2 regions of the Streptomyces sp. NPDC047017 genome follow, and region 2 is predicted to be linked to the other one. Evidence: riboswitches for the same ligand, from Rfam matches in the RefSeq annotation. Region 2 holds a riboswitch; the other holds the start of a gene.
The links. A riboswitch is a leader RNA that binds a small molecule or an ion and turns the genes downstream of it on or off. The one in region 2 is predicted to bind guanidine.
Positions count from the first base shown of each region.

Region 1: another riboswitch for guanidine. It lies ahead of ABZ858_RS19415 (multidrug efflux SMR transporter); the one in region 2 lies ahead of ABZ858_RS26925 (MBL fold metallo-hydrolase).

Region 1 is NZ_JBEYVW010000010.1:276,483-279,870, reverse strand. It holds gene ABZ858_RS19435 (HNH endonuclease signature motif containing protein) at 1-411, opposite strand, end outside; gene bcp (thioredoxin-dependent thiol peroxidase) at 560-1,027, opposite strand; gene ABZ858_RS19425 (DUF3618 domain-containing protein) at 1,170-1,499, shown strand; gene ABZ858_RS19420 (co-chaperone GroES) at 1,555-1,911, shown strand; guanidine-III (ykkC-III) riboswitch at 1,982-2,055, shown strand; gene ABZ858_RS19415 (multidrug efflux SMR transporter) at 2,092-2,412, shown strand; gene ABZ858_RS19410 (transglycosylase domain-containing protein) at 2,448-3,388, opposite strand, start outside.
Region 2 is NZ_JBEYVW010000017.1:159,783-163,170, forward strand. It holds gene ABZ858_RS26910 (NAD(P)/FAD-dependent oxidoreductase) at 1-401, opposite strand, end outside; gene ABZ858_RS26915 (YrhB domain-containing protein) at 869-1,144, opposite strand; partial or broken gene ABZ858_RS26920 (hypothetical protein) at 1,133-1,668, shown strand; guanidine-III (ykkC-III) riboswitch at 1,786-1,857, shown strand; gene ABZ858_RS26925 (MBL fold metallo-hydrolase) at 1,869-2,747, shown strand; partial or broken gene ABZ858_RS26930 (transposase family protein) at 2,935-3,388, shown strand, end outside.

The sequences.
Region 1 (3,388 bases), on a different contig from region 2:
CAGCTGCTCGCGTGTGAAGGGCAGGTCCGGCTCCGGCTGGTTCAACCCGGGGAAATGGCTGACGTCGATTCCGGCCGCACTGATCCGGCGTCGGATATGGGACAGCGTCCCGGTGGCTGGTGTGGCGCCCAGCTTCAAGGCCACTTCGCGGAGCGAGGACGACGCGGCGGCAGCCTCTGCGATGGCGGCATCCGGGTACTTGCGCCACGGGCTCCGTTGGGCGAAGTGGCTCGTGTCGATGCCGTGACGGGCGACCTTCTCCTGCAGGAGCCGGCGCCGGCCTCCGCTCGTTCGAAGGCCGAGTCGTCTCATCAGGTCTGCCCAGGTGCGCGCCTCGGCGACGGCTCGCTCAAGCCGTTCTCCGGTGTACGGATCCGCACCTTCTCCGGTCGCGCCCGATGCAGTGCCCATGCCACAGCCTCCGCTCTCTTGGCTCACACGTTCGTGGCCTCGTACGGAGTAACGAACCGGTTGTCGGACAGTCACGCGCGGAATGGGCCGGAAAGGGGAACGGCCCGCGCCGGAGGTCCGGGCGGGCCGTGGGCGTGGGGTGGGGGTGTTAGATGCCCAGGTCCTTGATGATCTTGGCCACGTGGCCGGTGGCCTTCACGTTGTAGAGGGCTCGTTCGACCTTGCCGTGCTCGTCCACGACGACGGTGGAGCGGATGACGCCGGTGACGGTCTTGCCGTAGAGCTTCTTCTCGCCGAAGGCGCCGTAGGACTCCAGGACCTTCTTGTCGGGGTCGGCGAGGAGGGTGACCTTCAGGGACTCCGTCTCGCGGAACTTGGCGAGCTTCTCCGGCTTGTCGGGGGAGATGCCGATGACGTCGTACCCGGCGCCCGCCAGCAGGTCGAGGTTGTCGGTGAAGTCGCACGCCTGCTTGGTGCAGCCGGGGGTGAGGGCGGCCGGGTAGAAGTAGACGATGACCTTGCGGCCCTTGCGGTCGGCCAGCGACACCTCGTTGCCGTCGGCGTCGGGGAGCGTGAAGGCGGGGGCCGGGTCCCCGGGCTGGAGTCGCTCGGTCATCGAAGCTCGTCTCCTCGTGCGTGTCCGCGTACGTGGCTATACCGTGTCGGTCCGAGGGTAACCGGGGGTGCCGACAGCGCGGTCGCGGCGGGAGCTGACAGACTGTGCTGAACAGGCATCAGTTGACTTCGGAGGCGCGACGGTGGCGGACACGGCGGACACCAGGACCCCGGCTGAGATCGAGGCGGACATCAGGCACCGCCGCGAGGTACTGGCCGAGACGCTCGACGAGATCGGTGTGCGCGTGCACCCGAAGACCATCGCCGGGGACGCCAGGGCGAAGGTCGCCGCCCACGTCGATCACACCCTCGGCCGGGCCTATGTGCAGGTCAACCGAGTGGTGAGCGAGGTGCGGGGCCGGTTCACGGACGAGACGGGCGCGCCCCGCCTGGAGCGGGTCGTGCCGGTCGCGCTGCTCGCCGTGGGGGTCGTCGGGCTGCTCGCGGTGGGCACGCGCAAGCGCCGCGGCTGAGGTCACGGGCGACCCACCCGCGTACGGACGCGCTGAAGGCAGGTAGGTTCGAGGCGTGAGCGCCAACAACAACGAGCACAGCACCCACGACGACAAGCTGCCCATCCGGATGCTGCACGACCGCGTGCTGGTCCGGCAGGACACGAGCGAGGGCGAGCGGCGTTCGGGCGGCGGCATCCTGATCCCCGCGACGGCGGCGGTGGGACGCCGGCTGGCCTGGGCGGAGGTCGTCGCGGTCGGGCAGAACGTGCGGACCGTCGAGCCGGGCGACCGGGTGCTGTACGACCCGGAGGACCGGGCCGAGGTCGAGGTGCGGGGCACGGCGTACGTGCTGATGCGCGAGCGTGACCTGCACGCCGTGGCCGCGGACCGCTTCGAGGGGTCGGAGGACTCCACCGGTCTGTATCTCTGAATCCCTGAGCCGGTACGTCCGGCTCCGAATCCGCGTGAGGGGCCGGTGACCACCGTCACCGGCCCCTCACGCGTTCCTTTGCTAGCCTCGGGAGGAGCCCGACGAGACGCGCCGTACCGGGGACCAAGGCAAAGACGACGCACCTGTTCGTGAACGCCTGTTCGTCTCGGAGGTGCTGTCGTGGCCTGGGTCCTGCTTGTCGTCGCCGGTCTGCTGGAGGTCGGCTGGTCGATCGGGATGAAGTACAGCGAGGGCTTCACCCGGCCGGTGCCCAGTGTGCTCACCGGTGCCGGGATCGTCGCGAGCATGCTGCTGCTGTCCTGGGCCGCGCGATCCCTGCCCATCGGCACCGCGTACGGCGTGTGGGTGGGCATCGGGGCGGCCGGTGCGGCGGTGCTCGGCATGGTGGTGCTGGGGGAGCCGGTGACCGCCGCCCGGATCTTCTTCGTGTGCCTGCTGCTGGTGTCCGTGGTGGGGCTCAAGGCGACCTCGGGGCACTGAGTGTCCAGTGCGCCGACGTCGCCTTGAGCGTCGGCTCACTGGCGGCGGGGCGCGGTGCCGTTCTGCGGGCCGCCCGGGCCGTTGCCCGTGGTGGTGCCCTGGTCGCCGCCCGGGCCGTTGCCGTCCGTGGGGCCGCCCGGCCCGGTGGGCGTGCCGCCGCCGGTGCCGTCCGTGGTGCCGCCGGCCGCCGGGTTCCCGCCGCCGCCCGGCTGCCCGGTGTTCCCGCCGGCGCCGCCGCCCGGCGTGCTGCCCGTGCCGCCGTCGCCCGGCGTGCCGCCGCCCGAGTCGCCCGGGGTGCCGCCGGTCCGGCCCTGCGTCTGCCCCTGGTCCTGGCCCTGGGTGTCCTGGCCGCCCGGGGCCGTGGCGGTGGCGCCGCCGTCGTCCTGGCCGCCGGTGCCCGGCGTCTGCCCGGTGTCGCCCGACGGTGCCTGGCTCTCGTCGGCGCCGGCCTGGAGCTGGAGGTCGAAGTCGGTGGCCGGGGTGTTCTTCAGCGCGTCGCCCATGAACTGCGCCCAGATGCTGCCGGGCGCCCCGCTGCCGTTGATCCGGTCGAGGCCGAGAGCGCCGTACAGCGGCATGTGCTTGGCGTTGTCCGGGTCCTGGCCCATCACGGAGACGACGGTGGCCAGGTCGGGCGTGTACCCGGCGAACCAGGCCGCCTTGTCGTCCTCGGCGGTGCCGGTCTTGGCGGCGGCGGGGTGGCCGATCGCCTGGGCCGGGGCGCCGGTGCCGTTCTGCACGACGCTCTGGAGCACGGCGGTGGTGGTGTCGGCGGCCTGGCGGCTGACGGCCTGGCTGACGGTGGACTCGTACGTCGGCAGGACGACGGCGTTGGCGCCGTCCTTGGTGATCTTCGTGACCATCCGGTACGCGCCGTGCTTGCCGTGGTTGGCGAGGGTGGCGTACGCCTCGGTCATGTCCAGGACGCTGGCGGTGGCGGTGCCCAGCGCGATGGACGGGGAGCCGATCAGGGACG
Region 2 (3,388 bases):
ATGGCCTGTACGCCGGGGATCTCCGGCAGCGTGTCGCGCAGGCCCGTGGCGAGCACGACGTGGCGGGCGGTGAGCGTCGCGCCTCCGTCCAGCCGCACCAGATACCGGCCGTCCGCGCCGGGCGCTACCTCGTCGACCCTACCCCTGACCAGCGCCGCCCCGTAGCGGGCAACCTCCGCGCGGCCGGTCTCAAGCACGGTGAGCGGGGGCACACCATCACGGGAGAGGAAGCTGTGCATGTGGGCCGCGGGCGCGTTGCGCGGCTCCCCGGCGTCGACGACGGCGACCGGGCGACGGGCCCGTGCGAGCACGAGCGCGGCATTCAGCCCGCCCGCTCCACCGCCTATCACGATGACATCGTACGAGGTTCGGTTCTGGGTCTCGTTGTGTGCGCCGGTCATGGCGATCACCTCCTCCGCCAGAGTGCGGGCGACCTGTCGCCCCAGACAATTTTTGTTGCCGTTACCGGGACGCGTCGAGGGAGCCGGCCCGTGCCGGGGCAGTCGCCGAACGAGCCGTGCCGGCGGTGAGCGCAGCTACGGCGCCGCCCGGCCACCGGCTTCCGCCAAGATCCCGTACGGCAGTCGAAGGGCGCGACGTGCCGTCGGCAACCCGGAGATATGTCCCCCTCACGTCGTGACATCACCGGCTTGCCGACATCGCCCCCCGGGGGCGGCCGGGGCAGCACCGCGCACCGCTTCACGGACCCGTCGTCGTCCGCCGGGGAACCTTCAGATACTCACCGGGTCAGCACTCGGGAGAACGCCCCGCCCGCACGGAGGAGTTCACCCCATGTACCGAATTCCACCATCCGGCCGTTCTCCAAGGGCTGTCCCGCAACTGTGGTTGCGGGACAGCCGCAGCCTCGTCAGGTGCTCGGAGTCGTCCTCCACAGGTGGCGTTCATCCAGGGTTCCTGACCGTGCGTCGCCGCGTTCAAGGTCGACGAGGATGGGCCGGCAGTCGAGCAGTTGCTGTCTCACGTCACGCGAGGCGAGGTACTGCACGGAGTTGCAGGGCACGATCAGGAGCCCGTTGCTCTCGCGGACTCGCTCAGTGTCGATGGCGAGAAGCGGCTCGTCATCGCGCTGGCTGCACGCGAGAAACGCCACCGCGAGCCGCAGGACTTCGTCCTGCTCCCGCATCCGCCTCCAGTCTGTCGGTCCGACGAGGGTTCGAGGCAATTCGGGAAGCCGGTGACCGTTCCGCGGCGCCAGGGTGCGGATGTCGTTCGCAAGGGTCGGCCGCGGAGTCCTCCGCTTGCGGCCCGGACCCTGCTGTCGCGGCGGCCTACTGGCGCACAAACCATCGCCGAGTGGTCGAAGAACTACCGGTATTCCACCAGCCACCAAGTCGTCCTCGACGCCGACACCCGCCCCGCCTGGTCGTCGTGATCGGTCGGCCACTCGCCGCGAACCGCAACGACTGCAACGCGTGGGAGGAGTCCGGCGCCAAGGCCGCTGTCGGCAAGACCACCACGTTCGCGGACGGCGGCGCCCGGGGCGAGCACGTCTTCGCCCGCACGAAGACCTGGAAGATACTCCGCGACTGTCGACTCAAAGGCGACGGCGTCCATCACGCCATGCTCGGCATCGCCCGGATGCATAACGTCACCCTCGCCGGACAGGACTGCGGGCCCCGCGGCGGCAAGCGTGCCCGAGCAACCTGAATGAGGACATTCCAGGCTCTCGCAGTGAAGGTCACGTTGAGGGTGCCCAGCACAGAGCGATGCCGCTGCACCCACGCAGGGCCAAGAGGAGCCGCTCAGTGTCGTGATAGCGTCGCTGCGGAGGCTCGTAGGTGCGTGCCTGCCCCGGACGAGATGTGCGCCGTACCCGGCCCGCCAAGACGACGCACTCAGGAGGCGTCGTGGACGTAGACATACCTTCTACTGATTCCGCCGGCTCGGTTCCCCCGCCTCGCGAGTTGGACGTCCGTTGGATCCACGGCTCACCATCGGCCAAGCACAACTCCGACCCGGACATCCAGGTCTACGCGTTCGACGAGCATACGGTCATCCTGAGACAGAACATGGCGATCAACTACGAGGCGCCGTTCCTGTTTCTGCTCTTCGGCGATGCCCAGGCAGTGCTGATCGACACCGGCGCTACCGCGTCCGCAGAGCTTTTCCCCCTGCGAAGGCTGGTTGACGAACTCGTCGAGGACTGGCTCGCCCGCCACCCCCGGCACAGGTATCACCTGCTGGTGCTGCACACCCATCCCCACGGCGACCACATCGCAGGGGACGCCCAGTTCACCGACCGCCCCGACACCACAGTGGTCGGCGCAGACCTCGCCACCGCCTGGAAGTATTTCGGATTCGACGAGGACCCCACCACCGTGGCGCAGGTCGATCTGGGAGACCGCGTGCTCGAGTGTCTGGCCACCCCCGGGCACCACCAGGCAGCAGTCACGTTCTACGACCCATGGAGCGGGTTCCTGCTCACTGGTGACACGGTCTACCCTGGGCGACTGTACATACAGGACTGGCCTGCCTTTGCCCGGACCATCGACCGACTGATCGAGTTCTCCGAACGTCGACCGGTCACCCACGTCCTGGGCTGCCATATCGAGATGACCACCGATCCAGGCGTGGACTACCCGATACGCACCACCTACCAGCCCGACGAGCCCCCGCTCCAGATGACAACCGCCCACCTGCACGAAATCCGCGCCGCGCTCAACGAGAGCGGCGACCGGCCCAGGCGACGCGCCTTCCCCCTCTTTGTTCTCTGCCCAGGCGATTGAGCTTGCACAGCGAGGTGATCTTCGCCGCTACGAAATGATCGTCGAGCGAGGTGTGGTCCGGTCTGTCGCCGGATCGGCCGGGGTGGTGCGGTGACGTGTGGCCGTTCGCCGTTGCCTTACGAGCTGGTGCGTGATTGTGGTTGAGGTGTGATCGCGCGGGGGTGGGACGATCCAGCCCGTGGCGATCATGATCAACCGGAACATCCTCGCGCATCAGTTGTTCACAGGGATCTCCCGGCAGCATCTGGCCGGCTTGGTCGTGGAGTTGGCCGTTTCTTGGGAGGTCCTGGTCGAGGGACGCCGTCACGAGACACGTGGCGGGCCCAGGAAACGCGAGGCGGGGGCAGGTGCCCGGCATCGCCTCGTGTTCGTCGACCGGCTGGTCGTCACGCTGATCCACCTGCGACACGATCTCCCCCACTCTGTCCTTGCCCTGTTGTTCGATGTCGACCGCTCCACCGTCACCCGCGCGATCGCAGAGATACGCAAGCTCCTGGCCGAACGAGGATGCGCGGTCCCCGACCGGCCCGGCCTGCGGCTGCGGACCCTGGCGGACGTATTCGCTTATGCCCAGGCCGAGGGCATCGAGCTGCGGCTGGACGCCACCGAGGTCCAGGTCCGCAGGCCGCCGACCAACCGTG